3 regions of the Streptomyces sp. NPDC085460 genome follow, and region 2 is predicted to be linked to each of the others. Evidence: riboswitches for the same ligand, from Rfam matches in the RefSeq annotation. Region 2 holds a riboswitch; each other region holds the start of a gene.
What was found. A riboswitch is a leader RNA that binds a small molecule or an ion and turns the genes downstream of it on or off. The one in region 2 is predicted to bind cyclic di-AMP.

Region 1 (5,622 bases), on a different contig from region 2:
ACACACCCTCGGGGAGCGGCGGGCGGTCGGCGGCGGGGCGGGAAGCCCCGCCGTGCGGTCCGGTCCGGCGCTCCCCGGACGCCGTACGGCGGCGGGCCGCCGGCGCAGTCCGCTCCCTACGGGGCCGCCCGGAGGTTCCTGCGGGCGCTGCCGCCGCTGATCATCGTCGGCGGGGTGTTCTTCGACCTGGCGACCCCGGCGGCGTACACGGCGGCGCCGCTCTTCTCCGCCGCCCCGCTGGTCGCCGCGCCGTTCTTCTCCCGGCTCACGACCCTGCTGACCGGGATCGCGGCGATCCTGGCCTCGATCGGGCTGCACGCGTACAACGACACGCTGTCCGACGTGCCCTCGCTCACCGAGACCCTGACCGTGGTGACCGTCTCGGCGCTCGCGATGCTGATCAACCTGGTGGTGCGGCGCAGCGGGGAGCGGCTGGCGTCGGCGCGGGTGATCGCGGAGGCGGCGCAGCGGGCGGTGCTGCCCATGCCGGCGGAACGGATCGCGGGGCTCCAGTGCGCGGCCCGGTACGAGGCGGCGCAGGCGGACGCGTTCATCGGCGGCGATCTGTTCGCGGTGCAGGACACCCCGCACGGGGTGCGGCTCGTGGTCGGGGACGTGCGGGGCAAGGGGATGGACGCGGTGGAGGCGGTGGCCGTCGTCATCGGCGCCTTCCGGGAGGCGGCCGAGCAGGAGGCGGCGCTGGAGGGGGTGGCGCAGCGGCTCGAACGGGCGCTCACGCGGGAGGGGACCCGGCGCGAAGGGCTCGACGCCTTCGAGGGGTTCACGACGGCTGTGCTCGCGGAGGTCCGGCACGAGGGGGGCGGAGTCCGTGTGGTGAACCGGGGGCATCCGCCTCCGCTGCTGCTGTACGGGGACGGGCGTCTGGAGACGGTCGAGCCGGCCGAGGCGGCGCTGCCCCTGGGGATGGGGGAGTTGGCGGTCTGGCCGGACCGGGCCGACGAGCGGCCGTACCCGCCGGGCGCGACGCTGCTCTTCTACACGGACGGGCTGTCGGAGGCGCGGGACGCGTACGGCGTCTTCTACGATCCGGCGGCCCGGCTCGCGGGGGCGGTCTTCCCGGGGCCCGAGGAGCTGCTCGACGCGCTCGTGGACGACGTGCGGCGGCACACCGGAGGCGGTTCGACGGACGACATGGCGCTGCTCGCGGTGAGCCGTCCGGCGGCGGGGGCGCCCGAGCGGAGGCGGACGATGCCGGTGGTGCCGCCCGAGCCCGCGCGCTGAGCGGAGCCGCTGTCACCGTGCGTGCTCGCGAGGTGTCACAGCGATAACAATTGACACAACGTCAGATTCCGAGGGTTTGGCCGGGCCTCGCTGAACGGGGGTCAACTCGGGCGAATCCCTGCCAATTCAATGAATGATCAAGAGGAACGGCTTGGAATAGGGCCGCCGTGTCTATTAACGTTCGATAACGCAGCGCGGTCGTCCCAGCCGTCGCAAGAGACGGCTCCGTGCGCACACGCCGAATCCCGAAAGGGAACCGGGGAACCATCCCTTGGGGTGAATCGGGCCCCTCGCACACCCCCCGTGCGAAAACGCCCGTAGGAGACCTTCCTGCTCCGAACCCGTCAGCTAACCCGGTAGGCGAGAAGGAAGGAAAGGAGCGCGCCTCCGTGGCGTCCAACACCCCCGTACCCGGTGCCCCCTTCGAGCCCTTCGGCGGCCCGGGTGCCGTCGGAGCGGACGACCCGGCCGGCACAGTGCCGGGCGCGTACGACCCCCCCTCCTTCACCCCCGCGCCCGGGGAGTGGAACCCGACCGAGGGCTCCCTGCGCGCCGAGAGCCGCGCGGGCGGCCGGCACCGGGTCGTGAAGCAGCGCTCCAACTTCGCCCGCTCCTCCACCGTCCTCGGCGTCGGCGTCATCGCCGCCGTCGGCGCGGGCGGCCTCGCCACCGCGCAGGAGAAGCCCCCGGTCGCGATCTCCCTCCCGGACCTCCCCGACCTCGGCCTGCCGGACGCCCACGACCTGCCCGGCGTCGGCGCCCTGCTGCCCGGCGGCGACGAGGAGCCGGCCCCCGCCCCGGTCGAGGACACCCTGGTGGCCGCCGCGGGCGGCACGGCCACGAAGCCGCTCACCTCGATCACGTACAACGCCCCGGCCGACACCGCCGCCGGCACCGAGGCCGGGGAGCGCACCGCCTCCGCCTCCGACGCGGGCGAGGCCCTGCGCGCCCGCATCCTCCAGCAGGCCGAACAGCAGCAGCAGGCCGCCGTCGACGCCGAGAAGCTGGCCGCCGAGAAGGCCGCCGCCGAGAAGGCCGCCGCGGACGCCAAGGCCAAGGCGGAAGCCGCCGAGAAGGCCGAGGCCGAGGCGAAGGCCCGGGCGGAGGCCAAGGCGGAGGCGGAGCGGATCGCGAAGGAGAAGGCCGAGGCCGAGCGGATCGCCGCCGAGAAGGCCGAGGCCGAGCGGCTCGCCAAGCTGGCCGCCAGCTACTCCATGCCGCTCTCCTCGTACACCCTGACCTCCACCTACATGCAGTCCGGTTCGATGTGGTCCTCCGGCTACCACACGGGCCTCGACTTCGCCGCCCCCACCGGCACCCCGCTCAAGGCGGTGCACGGCGGCACCATCACCTCGGCCGGCTGGTCCGGCTCGTACGGCTACCGGATCGTCCTCCAGCTGGAGGACGGCACCGAGGTCTGGTACTGCCACCTCTCCTCCATGACCGTCGCCGCCGGCCAGACCGTCACCACCGGCGAGACCATCGGCCGCGTCGGCGCCACCGGCAACGTCACCGGGCCCCACCTCCACATGGAGGTCCACACCCCGGACGGCTCGGGCATCGACCCGGCCGAGTGGCTGCGGTCCAAGGGCCTGACGGTCTGAGCCCGCCTTCCGGTCGGGGTTCAGGCTCCCCTATCGGAATACGCCCGGCGGTGCACGGAGTTGATGTCCGTATGACGTCACCTCTGCGCCCGCTGGGCACCTCCGACCTGCATGTCTTCCCGCTCGCCCTCGGGGGCAACGTCTTCGGCTGGAGCGCCGACGAGGAGCGGTCGTTCGGCGTCCTCGACGCCTACGCGGCGGCCGGCGGCAACTTCGTGGATACCGCCGATGTCTATTCGGAGTGGGTCGAGGGCAACGAGGGCGGCGAGTCCGAATCGATCATCGGCCGCTGGCTGGCCGCCCGGGGCAACCGCTCCGACATCGTCGTCGCCACCAAGGTCGGCGCCCACTCCCGCCTCAAGGGCCTCTCCGCCCCCACCATCAAGGCCGGCGCGGAGGAGTCCCTGCGCCGCCTCGGCACCGACTACATCGACCTCTACTACACGCACTTCGACGACGAGTCGGTGCCGGTGGAGGAGATCGTCACCGCCCTCGACCAGCTCGTGAAGGACGGCAAGGTGCGGGCCGTCGCCGCGTCCAACATCTCCCCGGAGCGGCTGCGCGCCTCCCTCGACTTCGCCGAGGCCGAGGGACTCGCCCGCTACGTGGCGCTCCAGCCCGAGTACAACCTCGTCGCGCGGGAGAAGTACGAGGGCCCGCTCCTCGACACCGCCGCCGCCACCGGCCTGGCCGCCGTCCCGTACTACGGCCTCGCCGCCGGCTTCCTCACCGGCAAGTACCGGCCCGGCCGGACCGTCGAGAGCGTCCGCGCCCGGGGCGCCTCCGCGCTCGCCGAGACCGCGCGCGGGCAGGCCGTCCTCGCCGCGCTCGACGAGGTCGCGGAGGCCCACGGCGCCGAGCCGGCGACCGTCGCCCTCGCCTGGCTCGCCTCCCGCCCCACCGTCGCCGCGCCGATCGCCTCGGCCCGCACGGTCGAGCAGGTCCCCGCCCTGGTCGCGGCCGCCGCCCTGACCCTGACGGCGGAGGAAACGGCCCGCCTGACGGCCGCCTCCGAGACGCCCCAGGGCTAGGGCCTGTCCGGCGGATCAGGGCCGGACAGGCGCTAGCCCTTGTAGGGGTTGTAGCCGCCGTAGTCGAGGTACTGCGGCGGCACCCACACCCGGCCGGTCGCCCGCGCCGCGTACGAGAGCGCGGGCGAGGCCGTCGCCCGGCGCTCCCACAGGTGGTGCAGCAGCTCCTGCTCCCGCGCGGCGAAGTCCGGCACGGGCACGGTGCCCCGGCGGGCCCGCTCGCGCAGGAAGGCCAGGGTGGTGGCGAAGGACTCGTACTCGCCGACCGCCCGCGCCCCCGCCTTGCCGTACGTACGGGACGCCACCGCGCGCGCGGTACGGCGGGCCCGCATCGAGGACAGCGCCAGCGGCTCCTCCGGCGAGAGCCAGCCGGCCGCCGCGTACGCCGGCAGGACCCCGGCGATCGTGCGCAGCTCCTTCTGCCGGCTCCACACCGCGAGCCAGGTCAGCAGCCCGAAGGCCGGGACCATGAAGACCGCGTACACGGCGTAGAAGGCGAGCGGGCCGCCGAAGGTCGCCGAACCGTTCCACAGCGCGTGCACGCCCATCGCGAGCAGCAGACCGGCGAGCGGCAGCAGGACCCGGCGCAGCCGCTTCCCGCGCGGGGCGAGCGCGGCCAGACCGAAGCCGATGCCGGTGAGCACCGTGAAGAGCGGGTGCGCGAACGGCGACATCACGACCCGGACGAAGAAGGTGCCGGCGGTGACGGCGCCGATCCCGCCGTCGCCGAGGTCCTGGTCCTCGCCGAAGGCGTTGCCCAGATAGAGGATGTTCTCGGTGAACGCGAAGCCGGTCGCGGTGAAGCCGGCGATCACCACCCCGTCGACCAGACTGCGGAAGTCCCGCCGCCGGAAGAGGAAGAGCAGCAGGATCGCGGCGGCCTTCGCGGACTCTTCGACCACCGGGGCGATCACGGTGGCGCCGAGGTCGTCGGCCGAGCGCGGGTCGGCGGTCGCGGTGGCGATCCAGCGGACGGCGAAGGAGTTCGCCAGGATCGCGACCAGGGCGGCGGCGAACGCGCCCCAGGCGAAGGCGAACAGCAGGTTCTTCCACGGGCCGGGCTCGACCCGGTCGAGCCAGCGGAACGCCGCCATGAGCAGCGGTACGGGCAGGACCGCGAGGCCCAGGCCGACGAGGAACCCCTCCGTGCCGGTCTGCTCCCGCACCAGCGCCAGGATGACCAGGGCGCAGAGCGCGAGGAGGACGATCAGGGTGACGGCCCGGACGATCCTGCTCCGCCAGAACGCCCGCCGGGGCCGGTACCGCCACTGGCTCCGGTCGGCGGCCACGGCGAACGACGGCTCGTCCCCGTCCCGCGCGGGCACGTCGGCGTGCGGAAGGGACGCCCGGGTCTCGACCGCGGGCGGCCCGGCCTGCGATGGCAGGTGCGCCGGGGGCTGGGAGGCGGGCGTGGACGGCGGAGACGGCGGGGACGGCTCGGGCGACGAGGCCGACGGCAGGGGGTGTGACACGCCTCGACCCTAGCGACCGCCACCGACAGGGGCGACGGACTTGCGGACCGGGGCTACTTCCTCCGGAAGGCGAGGCCGGGGCTCGTTCCTCCGGAGGAGGAGGCCGGGGCTACTTCCTCCGGAAGAGGAGGTCGTGCACGACGTGGCCCTTGTCCAGGCCCTGGCCCTCGAACCGGGTGAGCGGCCGGAAGTCGGGGCGGGGCGCGTAGCCGCCGTCGGGGGCGGTGTTCTCGAAGTCGGGGTGCGCGGACAGCACCTCCAGCATCTGCTCCG
Region 2 (5,622 bases):
GAGTAGAAGTACGTGACGGCGTGTTCGGCCCGTCTCTCGACGACCGCGAAGGTGCTTCTGAGCAAGGCGAGGTCCACGCGGGGAAATGTAGGGCACGGGCCGTCACGACGTGATCACCGGCCGGTGATCACGTCAGGTCGGGCGGCGGGATCCCGAGGACCGGACGGTACGGTCGGGGCGTGAGTGAAGGACCCGCCCCGATGCCCCATATGCCCGGTACGCCTGGAACATCCGGTACGAGCCCCGCGCCGGCCTCCTGTCCCGTCGCCGGCGCCTCGTCCGGAGCCGGCGGCGGGCCGGTTCCCGCGCTGTTCAGCTGGGAGTTCGCGAGCGATCCGTACCCGGCGTACGCCTGGCTGCGGGAGCACGCGCCGGTGCACAGGACCACCCTGCCCAGCGGGGTCGAGGCGTGGCTCGTCACCCGGTACGCGGACGCCCGGCAGGCCCTCGCCGACCAGCGGCTCTCGAAGAACCCGGTGCACCACGCCGAGCCGGGCAAGACCGGCATTCCCGGCGAGCGCAGCGCCGGGCTGATGACCCACCTCCTCAACATCGACCCGCCGGACCACACCCGGCTGCGGCGGCTCGTGTCGAAGGCGTTCACCCCGCGCCGCGTCGCCGCCTTCGCGCCGCGCGTGCAGGAGCTGGCGGACCGGCTCATCGACGACCTCGCGGCGCGGGGGAGCGCCGACCTCATCCACGAGTTCGCCTTCCCGCTGCCCATCTACGCCATCTGCGACATGCTCGGCGTCCCCGCCGAGGACCAGGACGACTTCCGGGACTGGGCCGGGATGATGATCCGGCACGGCGGGGGACCGAGGGGCGGGGTGGCGCGCTCGGTGAAGAAGATCCGCGGCTATCTCGCGGAGCTGATCCACCGCAAGCGGGAGTCCCTGCGGGAGGAAGGCGCGGACGACCTCATCTCCGGCCTCATCCGCGCCTCGGACCACGGCGACCACCTCACCGAGGCCGAGGCCGTCGCCATGTGCTTCGTGCTCCTCTTCGCCGGCTTCGAGACGACCATCAACCTCATCGGCAACGGCGCCTACGCCCTGCTGCGCCACCCGGAGCAGCGCGCCCGCCTCCAGGCGTCGCTCGCCGCCGGGGAGACCGGGCTCCTGGAGACCGGGGTCGAGGAACTGCTGCGGTACGACGGGCCGGTGGAGCTGGCGACCTGGCGGTACGCGACCACGGGGCTGAGCATCGGCGGGCAGGCGATCCCGGCCGGCGACCCGGTCCTCGTCGTCCTCGCGGCGGCCGACCGCGACCCGGACCGGTTCGGCGCCCCGGACACCCTCGACCTCGCCCGCGCGGACAACCAGCACCTCGGGTACGGGCACGGCATCCACTACTGCCTGGGCGCGCCGCTCGCCCGCCTCGAAGGACAGACCGCGCTCGCCACCCTCCTGACCCGCCTGCCGGACCTGCGACTTGCCGTCGATCCGGAGGAACTGCGGTGGCGCGGAGGGCTCATCATGAGGGGGTTGCGCACGCTTCCGGTGGAGTTCACCCCATCCGCACCCCCGCCCCGCGCGTGACGGTGTGTCAGAAATGTGATCTTCACGTGATCGGGAAGCCATCGACTTGTGACGGGCGTTCGAATGCGGCTACCTTCGCGCCAGCGTTCGGCCGGAACCCGGCCGTCCCAGCCGTCCCTGCCGTCACGCGAAAGGCCCCGACATGCTTTCCGGAAACGGACGACACCGTCGACCCCGTCAGGCTCCCGCGATCGTCGTCACCGCGGGAGTGACCGGATCCGCCATGGCGCTGCCGCTGCTCGCCGCCGGCTCCGCCTCCGCCGCCGACGCGGCCACCTGGGACCGGGTCGCCGCCTGCGAGTCCGCCGGCCAGTGGAGCGCCAACTTCGGCAACGGAGCGTACGGCGGCCTCCAGATGACACAGGAGGCGTGGGAGCGGCACGGCGGACTCGCGTACGCCCCCAGCCCGGACCTCGCCAGCCGCGCCCAGCAGATCGCCGTGGCCGACAAGGCGCTCTCCTCCGGCAGCACCGACTGGGCCACCTGCGCCCCCATCGCCGGGCTGACGAACGACGGCAAGGCGACCGGCGTACAGCCCGGCCCGGCCGTCCAGGAGGAGGACGAGGGCGGCGTGGCCCCCGAGTCGAACTGGACCGGTGGCGCGGACACCGGCGCGAGCTCCGGCGCGGAGAAGACGGCGCCGAAGCCCGCCGCGCCCGCCGAGAAGGCCACGACGGCCACCGAGCGGGCCGAGAAGGCCGAGAAGGCCGCCGAGACGGCGGCCGGCACCGCCACCGCTCCGGCCGCGCCGGCGAAGCCCACCACGCCCGCCGAGCCCACCGCGCCCGCCACGCAGGCCCCCGAGGGCACCGCCACGCCTCCGGCGACGCCCGCCCCCGACGCCTCCACGCCCGCCCCGGACGCCTCCACGGGCACCCCCGGCACCATCGCCCCCGGCACGACCGCGCCCGACGCCCCGGTCACGTCGCCGGACGCCTCGAAGACCCCGGCGGACCCCGAGGCGCCCGCCACCCCGGTGACCCCCGGTACGGACGGGGCTGACGTGTCGTCGGCCACACCCGGGACGGGCAAGCACCGGGGCGAGGCCGCCCCGGAGGAAACCGACAAGACGGACACCGAGCAGGAATCCGGTCGACATGCCGCAGCTGCGGACAAGGTCACCTCAATCCCCGTCAACTCGGACGCAAGTGACGCCTACACCGTGCGGCCGGGTGACAGCCTGTCGGAGATTGCGCGGGAGAACGATCTCCCCGGCGGCTGGGACGCCCTGTATGACGCCAACCGCCATACGGTCGGCACCGATCCGGATCTCATCCTCCCTGGTCAGAGCCTTGAGCTGACGAACCCTCCGTCGGAGAAGTGAGGCCGTTTCAGGGCCTTATGTCCGATTTTGGGAAAGTGAGACATGGGTCTCTTCGCCCCAACTGGCGTGTCACGTCCGCAAACTTTGCTTCCGTCAGCTCTCACCTGCGCAAACGAGGTCTGACGGAGTGCAAGTAAGGGCGATTTGTCCGTCGTAAGGCCCTTTGAACTTCGAGCAGGTGTGTGTCTACGGTCATCACCGCTCGCCACCGCGGGCCCCGTCGACCGAAACGCCGAGTCCTGCCGTCGGCCGCCGGGAACTGTCGTCGCGAAAGCGCCGCAGGCAGGAGTGGGGGACCCAAGGTTCGTGCCGGTCCCGGCCGTCGGGAACGACGGACGGCCGACCGGCTAGGGGTGAAGCCGCGCGCAAGGACGCGTGGCCGGGCGAACTCTTCAAGCCCGAACCCGACAGCTCACCTCACAGGCGTCGGTGAAGAGGAAACTCCATGCTGTTCTCCGGCACGGGCAAGCGCCGTCGTCCCTCCAAGGCCACTCGCGTCGTCGCCCTCGTCGGCGTCACCGGTGCGGCCGTCGCCGCCCCGCTGATGGCCGCCGGCACCGCCTCGGCCGCCACCGCCTCCGAGTGGGACCGCGTCGCCCAGTGCGAGTCCGGCGGCAACTGGTCGATCAACACCGGCAACGGCTACTACGGCGGCCTCCAGTTCTCGGCCTCCACCTGGGCCGCGTTCGGCGGCACCGCCTACGCCCCCACCGCCGACCAGGCCAGCAAGTCGCAGCAGATCGCCATCGCCGAGAAGGTCCTCGCGGGCCAGGGCAAGGGCGCCTGGCCGAGCTGCGGCGTCGGCCTCTCCTCCGCCTCCTACGACGGCGGCTCCGCCGAGGCGGCTCCGCAGCAGCAGAGCACCCAGCAGCAGAGCGCCCCGAAGCAGAGCACCCAGCAGAGCGCCCCGAAGCGCTCCGCCGAGCAGCCGGCCAACCGCAGCGAGCAGCGCCAGGCCCCCAAGGCCCAGGCCGCGCCGCAGGCCGCCGCCAAGAAGACCGTCACCACCCCGACCGGCAAGAAGGTCAAGAAGGGCGACGGCGAGTACAAGGTCGTGGCCGGCGACACCCTCAGCAAGATCGCCGCGGCGCAGGGCGTCGACGGCGGCTGGGCCGAGCTCTTCGAGCTCAACGAGGACGTCGTCGAGAACGCCGACCTGATCTACCCGGGCCAGCAGCTCCACCTGAAGTAAGGCCCTCGGCACCGGTGAGTCCGGCGGCTTCCCGGTGCCCGACGACCCTCCCGCGGTGACCACCCCGGTCCCGAGCCCCTTCCCCCGTGGGCTCCGGACCGGGGTTCTGCCGTTACTGTCCAGTAGATCCCGGGTCTTTCGTCCTTCGATGCGTGCTCTTGGGCCCTTTTTCGTCCCAGGGGACGGGCGGTCGGCTGGCCGGACCGCCGGAGCCGGTTAGGCTCTTGTCGCAAGGCGAACGAGACCTTGCGACCCCTGCGTCACACCTAGCGTCACATCCCAGAAGGAGATGCTCGTGCCGTCCATCGACGTCGTCGTAGCCCGGGAAATCCTGGACTCCCGAGGCAACCCCACGGTCGAGGTCGAGGTCGGCCTCGACGACGGCAGCACCGGTCGTGCTGCCGTGCCGTCCGGCGCCTCCACCGGAGCCTTCGAGGCCCTGGAGCTCCGCGACGGCGACCAGAACCGCTACCTCGGCAAGGGTGTCGAGAAGGCGGTCCTCGCCGTCATCGAGCAGATCGGCCCGGAGCTCGTCGGCTACGACGCCACCGAGCAGCGCCTGATCGACCAGGCCATGTTCGACCTGGACGCCACCCCGGACAAGTCCTCGCTCGGCGCCAACGCCATCCTCGGCGTCTCCCTCGCCGTCGCGCACGCCGCCTCCGAGGCCAGCGACCTCCCCCTCTTCCGCTACCTCGGCGGCCCGAACGCGCACCTGCTGCCCGTTCCGATGATGAACATCCTCAACGGTGGGTCGCACGCCGACTCCAACGTCGACATCCAGGAGTTCATGATCGCCCCGATCGGCGCGGAGTCCTTCTCCGAGGCGCTGCGCTGGGGCACCGAGGTCTACCACACCCTCAAGTCCGTCCTGAAGACCAAGGGCCTCTCCACCGGCCTCGGCGACGAGGGCGGCTTCGCCCCGAACCTGGACTCCAACCGCGCCGCGCTCGACCTCATCATCGAGGCCATCAAGCAGGCCGGCTACGTCCCCGGCAAGGACATCGCGCTCGCGCTCGACTGCGCCGCCTCCGAGTTCTACAAGGACGGCTCCTACGAGTTCGAGGGCAAGTCCCGCTCGGCCGCCGAGATGACCGAGTACTACGAGGAGCTCGTCTCCGCGTACCCGCTCGTCTCCATCGAGGACCCGCTGTTCGAGGACGACTGGGCCGGCTGGAACGTCATCACCGAGAAGCTGGGCGACAAGGTCCAGCTCGTCGGCGACGACCTCTTCGTCACCAACCCCGAGCGCCTCGCCCGCGGCATCGAGGAGAAGTCCGCCAACGCCCTCCTGGTGAAGGTCAACCAGATCGGCTCGCTGACCGAGACCCTCGACGCCGTCGAGCTCGCCCAGCGCAACGGCTTCAAGTGCATGATGTCCCACCGCTCCGGCGAGACCGAGGACGTCACCATCGCCGACCTCGCCGTCGCCACCAACTGCGGCCAGATCAAGACCGGCGCCCCGGCCCGCTCCGAGCGCGTCGCCAAGTACAACCAGCTGCTGCGCATCGAGGAGATCCTCGACGACGCCGCCGTCTACGCCGGCCGCAGCGCCTTCCCGCGCTTCA
Region 3 (5,622 bases), on a different contig from region 2:
CCGACCAGGAACACTTCCTCGGCGTCGAACAGACCAGGGAACTCTTCAAGAAGGCGTTCGCCGGCGGAAACCGGCGCCGCTGGCGCCTCAACCACTCGCCGCTCTTCCTCGATTTCCTCGAAGGAAAAGCCGACTTCCCCTGCACCGCCTGGGCGATCCCCAACTACTCCCTCTTCGGGTGGCAGCGCCCCTGCTATCTGATGAGCGACGGCTACGTCCCCACCTACCGCGAACTCGTCGAGGAGACCGACTGGGACAAGTACGGCCGAGGCAAGGACCCGCGCTGCGCCAACTGCATGGCGCACTGCGGCTACGAACCCACCGCCGTGCTCGCCACCATGGGCTCGCTCAAGGAGTCGCTGCGGGCGGTCCGCGAGACCGTCTCCGGGAGCTGAGGGGCCGGCCATGACCGACGGCTTCGACCTGCGGGCGCTGCTCGCCGAGCGCGGCGGCGAGCGGTACGAGCTGCACGCCCGGCACCTCAACCCGCAGCTGCCGCGGATGCTGCACACCATCGGCTTCGACAAGGTCTACGAGCGGGCCGCCGGCGCCCACTTCTGGGACGCCGAGGGCAACGACCACCTCGACATGCTCGCCGGCTTCGGCGTCATGGGCCTCGGCCGGCACCACCCCGTCGTCCGCAAGGCCCTCCACGACGTCCTCGACGCGGACCTGCCCGACCTCACCCGCTTCGACTGCCCGCCGCTGCCCGGACTGCTCGCCGAGCGGCTGCTCGCCCACAGCCCCCACCTCGACCGGGTCTTCTTCGGCAACAGCGGCACCGAGGCCGTCGAGACCGCGCTGAAGTTCGCCCGGTACGCCACCGGCAGGCCGAGGATCGTCTACTGCGACCACGCCTTCCACGGCCTCACCACCGGCGCCCTCTCCGTCAACGGCGAGCAGGGCTTCCGGGCGGGCTTCGACCCGCTCCTCCCGGACACGCCAATCGCGCTTGGCGACCTCGACGCCCTGGAGCGCGAGCTCCGGAAGGGGGACGTGGCCGCCTTCGTGGTCGAGCCGATCCAGGGCAAGGGCGTCCACGAGGCCCCGCCCGGCTTCCTCGCCGCCGCCCAGGGGCTGCTGCGCCGGCACGGGGCGCTGCTGATCGCCGACGAGGTGCAGACCGGCCTCGGCCGGACCGGGGACTTCTACGCGTACCAGCACGAGGACGGGGTCGAGCCGGACCTGGTGTGCGTGGCGAAGGCGCTCTCCGGCGGGTACGTGCCGGTCGGCGCGACCCTGGGCAAGGAGTGGATCTTCAAGAAGGTCTACTCGTCCATGGACCGGGTCCTCGTCCACTCGGCCAGCTTCGGCGGCAACGCCCAGGCGATGGCGGCGGGGCTCGCGGTGCTCGCGGTGATGGAGTCCGAGGGGACGGTCGCGCACGTGCGGCGGGTCGGCGGGCTCCTGAAGGGCCGCCTGGAGGAGCTGGTGCCCCGGTACGAGCTGCTGCACGCGGTGCGCGGCCGGGGGCTGATGATCGGGATCGAGTTCGGCCGGCCGAGCTCGCTGGGGCTGCGCGGGCGGTGGGCGATGCTCCAGACGGCCCGGAAGGGGCTCTTCGCACAGATGGTGGTGGTGCCGCTGCTCCAGCGGCACCGGATCCTCACCCAGGTCTCCGGGGACCATCTGGAGGTGATCAAGCTGATCCCGCCGCTGGTGATCGACGAGGCGGACGTGGACCGCTTCGTGACCGCCTTCACGGAGGTCATGGAGGACGCCCACGGCGGCGGGGGGCTGCTCTGGGACTTCGGGAAGACGCTGGTCAAGCAGGCGGTCGCACAGCGCTGACAGCCGCACGCCGGGGCTTTTGCCTCTGGGGCAAGAAATTTGCCTCAGAGGCATGAACCTGGCGGAATGGACCCATGGACCACGTCCCCCGGGGCTCCGCCCCGGAAACCGCCGCCCCCGACCTCCTGCCCGACGTCGCCCCGCAGCTGCGGGCCCTGCGCCGGCGCCGGGGGCTCACCCTGGAGGCGGCCGCCCAGCGGGCCGGACTCTCCCCGGCCCACCTCTCGCGGCTGGAGACCGGGAACCGGCAGCCCTCGCTGCCGATGCTGCTGGCCCTCGCCCGTATCTACGGTACGACGGTCGCCGAGCTGCTCGGGGAGACCCCGGCCGAGCGCGACCCGGTGATCCGGGCCGGCCGCTCCGAGCCGGTCGAGGCCGACGGCTGGATCTACCGGCAGGCCGGCGGCGCCGGCCGGGCCATGCAGTGCCTGCGCGTCCACGTGCCGTACGCCACCCGGGCCGACATCGTGCGCGTCCACCCCGGTGAGGAGTGGCTGCACGTCCTCGAAGGGCAGGTCCGGCTCGCGCTCGGCGAGACCGTGCACCTGCTCGATCCCGGGGACAGCGCGCACTTCGACTCGCTCACCCCGCACCGGATCGGCGCGGCCGGCCGCGCCGGTGCCGAGGTGCTGTTCGTCCACACGCTCCTGCAGAGCCCCGCCGCCGAACTGTGCCTGGGCGGCGGCGCCCCGCACTCCCGCTGAGCCCCGAGAGGTCGACCGACATGACCGACATGCCCGACAAGTCAGTGAATTCCGCCCCGGTCACCGGCGAGGAGCGCGGTGAGGGCAAGTTCCCCAAGGGGCTGGTGCTCCGCCTCTTCGCGTACCTGATCGCCGGTCACCTCTTCGCCGGCTTCCTCTACCTGCTCTTCATGCTCGGCGGGCAGAACCAGTAGCCGGACCCCGCGGCGGCGCGGGGCTCACGCCTCCGTGAGGAACCGTTCCCGCAGCCGCTCGCGGGTCTCGGGCGCCAGCTTGAGGCCCTCCGCGAGGTAGGTGTCCACGGAGCCCCAGGTCGCGTCGATCGTCTCGAAGGCGGCCCGGAGGTACTCGACCCGCGCGTCGAAGAGCGGGCTCAGCAGCTCCATCACCTCGGGCGCCATCGCGTCCCGGGCGGTGGAGCTGCGGCGCACCTTGTAGCGGCGGTGGGGGGCGTCGGACTTCACGTAGTCGGCCTCGATCGCCTCGCGCTCCACGCCCAGCGCGAGCAGGGTGATGGCGATCGAGAGCCCGGCGCGGTCCTTGCCGGCCGCGCAGTGCATCAGGGCCGGGACGGAGTCCTCGGCGAGGGCGTGCAGGACCCGGCTGTGCTCGTGGGTCCGCTCCACGATCATCCGGCGGTACGAGACCGTCATCCGCTCCGCGGCCTTGCCGTCGCCCAGCAGGTCCCGCAGCGTGTCGAGGTCGCCCTCGCGGACCATCCGCCAGAACTCCTTGCCGTCGGCCGGGTCGCTCAGGGGTATGTTCACGTTCCGTACGCCCGGGAGCTCGACGTCCGGCCCCTCCACCTTGGCGTCGGCGGCGTTGCGGAAGTCGAAGATCGTGTGCAGGCCGAGGCCGTCCAGGAAGGCGGCGTCGGACTCGGTGGCGTCGGCGAGGTGGCCGCTGCGGAACAGGGCGCCGGGGCGGACGGCGCGCCCGTCCGTCGTCGGCAGGCCGCCCACGTCCCGGAAGTTGCGGACCTCCGCGAGCTCGGGCTCGCCGGGTTCGAGGGGCTGGACCTGCGGCAACTGCTGCGTCACGGATGCTCCTGGGGGTAGGCGTTCACGGGACCGGACGAGATCGGTTCCCCCCGCAATCATCCCGGGGCGAGGGGCGCGGCGCACCCCCCTGGTCGGTAATGGGCGATCTGTCCGTATTGGAAGGTCTTGCGGTAACGCGCCCTGGTTGAGGGGGAGATGGAATTCCGCGCGTGAGCAGCGTCATAGAAGTGACGGATCGTGGCCGACCGCCCGGTTCAATCACCCTCCCTGAAAAGGGAATCGAGGGACCGTCATCCACGGAGGGTGACCGGAATTCCGGGCCCGAAGATCGCCCCGGAATGCCCGCGGAATACGGCGGCTTGTTCGCGTCGACCCCGCTCGTCTAGCGTCGCCGTCAATCCGGTCGGACCGCCGAATCCTGCCACCGTCCGGAATTCGACCCCATCCCATCGCATGGCAGGAGCGGGGGACCCAAGGAAGTACGCCGGTCCCGCGACGCAGGACGGCTCGGGGTGAAGCCGCGTGAGAAACGCGGCCGGGCATCTCCAGTCCGAACCCGACAGCTCACCTCGCAGGCGCCGGAGAGGAATTCGCCATGCCCGCGAACGGTAAGCACCGCCGCCAGAAGTCCACCCTCATCACCCGCGGCCTGGTCGCCGCCGGCACCGGCGGCGCCGTCGTCGCCCTGCCGCTGATCGGCGCCACCGGAGCGCACGCCGCCGAGCAGGCCGCCCCGGCCGCCGTCTCCGCCGGCGTCGTGAGCGCCGCCGCGCAGGCCCCGGCCGCCGCCCCGGCCGCCAAGGCCGCCGCCCCGAAGACGTACTCCGTCGTCGCCGGCGACTACCTGTCCAAGATCGCCGCCGAGCAGAACGTCGCCGGCGGCTGGCAGAAGCTCTACTCCGACAACCGCCAGGTCGTCGGCGAGAACCCCTCGCTCATCCTCCCGGGCATGAAGCTCACCCTCGGCGCCAAGAACACCGCCAAGGCCGCCGCCCCGAAGCCCGCCGCCGCGCCGAAGGCCGCCGCCAAGGCCGCCCCGAAGGCGGAGCGCAAGGCCGCCCCGAAGGCCCAGTCGTCCGGCGAGCAGACCCGCGCCTCGCGCTCCGCCGACCGCGCCGCCGCCCCGGCCGCCGCCGAGCCGGCCGCGCAGACCGCCTCCACCGGCTGGGTCGCCCCGGTCTCCGGCGGCGTCTCCACCCCGTACCGCGCCTCCGGCTCCATGTGGTCCTCCGGCTACCACACCGGTGCCGACTTCATCGCCTCCTCGGGCACCACCGTCCGCGCCGTCGGCGCCGGCACGGTCGTCTCCGCCGGGTACAGCGGCGCGTACGGCAACGAGGTCGTCATCCAGCACGCCGACGGCAACTACTCGCAGTACGCCCACCTCTCCTCCCTCGCCGTCTCCGCCGGCCAGTCGGTCAGCGGCGGCCAGCAGATCGGCCTCTCCGGCTCCACCGGCAACTCCACCGGCCCGCACCTGCACTTCGAGATCCGCACCTCGCCGAGCTACGGCGCGGACATCGACCCGCTGGCCTACCTGCGCCAGCACGGCGTGTCGATCTGACCCGTCCGGCCCACGGCCGTCCGAAGGCCCCGCACCCCCGGTGCGGGGCCTTCGCCCCGCTCCGGCTATTCCGGCTTGGCAAATTCTTTATCGGTGGCATATATCACCCGCCGTCAACCCCTCCTTACGGTCGCGTAGGTCACATCCGAAACGGAAGGATGTGCTGACGTGGCAGACGATTCGAGAGAAACAGACAAGAACGCGTTCGGGTCATTCGGGTCGTACGCGGCGATCGGTGACAGCTTCACCGAGGGCGTCGGAGACCCCGGACCCGACGGCACCTACGTCGGCTGGGCCGACCGCTTCGCGGTGCTCCTCGCCGACCAGCTGCCGGACCACGAGTCCTTCCGCTACGCCAACCTGGCCGTCCGCGGACGCCTCCTCGACCAGATCGTGGCCGAGCAGGTCCCCCGGGCGAAGGAGCTCGCCCCCGACCTGGTGACCTTCTGCGCCGGCGGCAACGACATCATCCGCCCCGGCACCGACCCCGACGACGTCGCCGAGCGCTTCGAGCGGGCCGTCCAAGACCTCACCTCCGCCGTCGGCACCGTCATGGTCACCA

Region 1: another riboswitch for cyclic di-AMP. It lies ahead of ACIGHB_RS11045 (peptidoglycan DD-metalloendopeptidase family protein); the one in region 2 lies ahead of ACIGHB_RS27090 (transglycosylase family protein).
Region 3: another riboswitch for cyclic di-AMP. It lies ahead of ACIGHB_RS01455 (peptidoglycan DD-metalloendopeptidase family protein); the one in region 2 lies ahead of ACIGHB_RS27090 (transglycosylase family protein).

The regions. Positions count from the first base shown of each region.
Region 1 is NZ_JBITTO010000003.1:687,931-693,552, forward strand. It holds gene ACIGHB_RS11040 (PP2C family protein-serine/threonine phosphatase) at 139-1,242, shown strand; cyclic di-AMP (ydaO/yuaA leader) riboswitch at 1,469-1,620, shown strand; gene ACIGHB_RS11045 (peptidoglycan DD-metalloendopeptidase family protein) at 1,632-2,846, shown strand; gene ACIGHB_RS11050 (aldo/keto reductase) at 2,918-3,877, shown strand; gene ACIGHB_RS11055 (PrsW family intramembrane metalloprotease) at 3,910-5,202, opposite strand; gene trmB (tRNA (guanosine(46)-N7)-methyltransferase TrmB) at 5,459-5,622, opposite strand, start outside.
Region 2 is NZ_JBITTO010000011.1:62,661-68,282, reverse strand. It holds gene ACIGHB_RS27105 (globin domain-containing protein) at 1-77, opposite strand, end outside; gene ACIGHB_RS27100 (cytochrome P450) at 210-1,538, shown strand; gene ACIGHB_RS27095 (transglycosylase family protein) at 1,747-2,862, shown strand; cyclic di-AMP (ydaO/yuaA leader) riboswitch at 3,127-3,303, shown strand; gene ACIGHB_RS27090 (transglycosylase family protein) at 3,308-4,054, shown strand; gene eno (phosphopyruvate hydratase) at 4,344-5,622, shown strand, end outside.
Region 3 is NZ_JBITTO010000001.1:313,681-319,302, forward strand. It holds gene hpnH (adenosyl-hopene transferase HpnH) at 1-395, shown strand, start outside; gene ACIGHB_RS01435 (aspartate aminotransferase family protein) at 406-1,791, shown strand; gene ACIGHB_RS01440 (helix-turn-helix domain-containing protein) at 1,866-2,495, shown strand; gene ACIGHB_RS01445 (DUF6126 family protein) at 2,525-2,689, shown strand; gene ACIGHB_RS01450 (tyrosine-protein phosphatase) at 2,714-3,535, opposite strand; cyclic di-AMP (ydaO/yuaA leader) riboswitch at 3,924-4,087, shown strand; gene ACIGHB_RS01455 (peptidoglycan DD-metalloendopeptidase family protein) at 4,092-5,060, shown strand; gene ACIGHB_RS01460 (SGNH/GDSL hydrolase family protein) at 5,229-5,622, shown strand, end outside.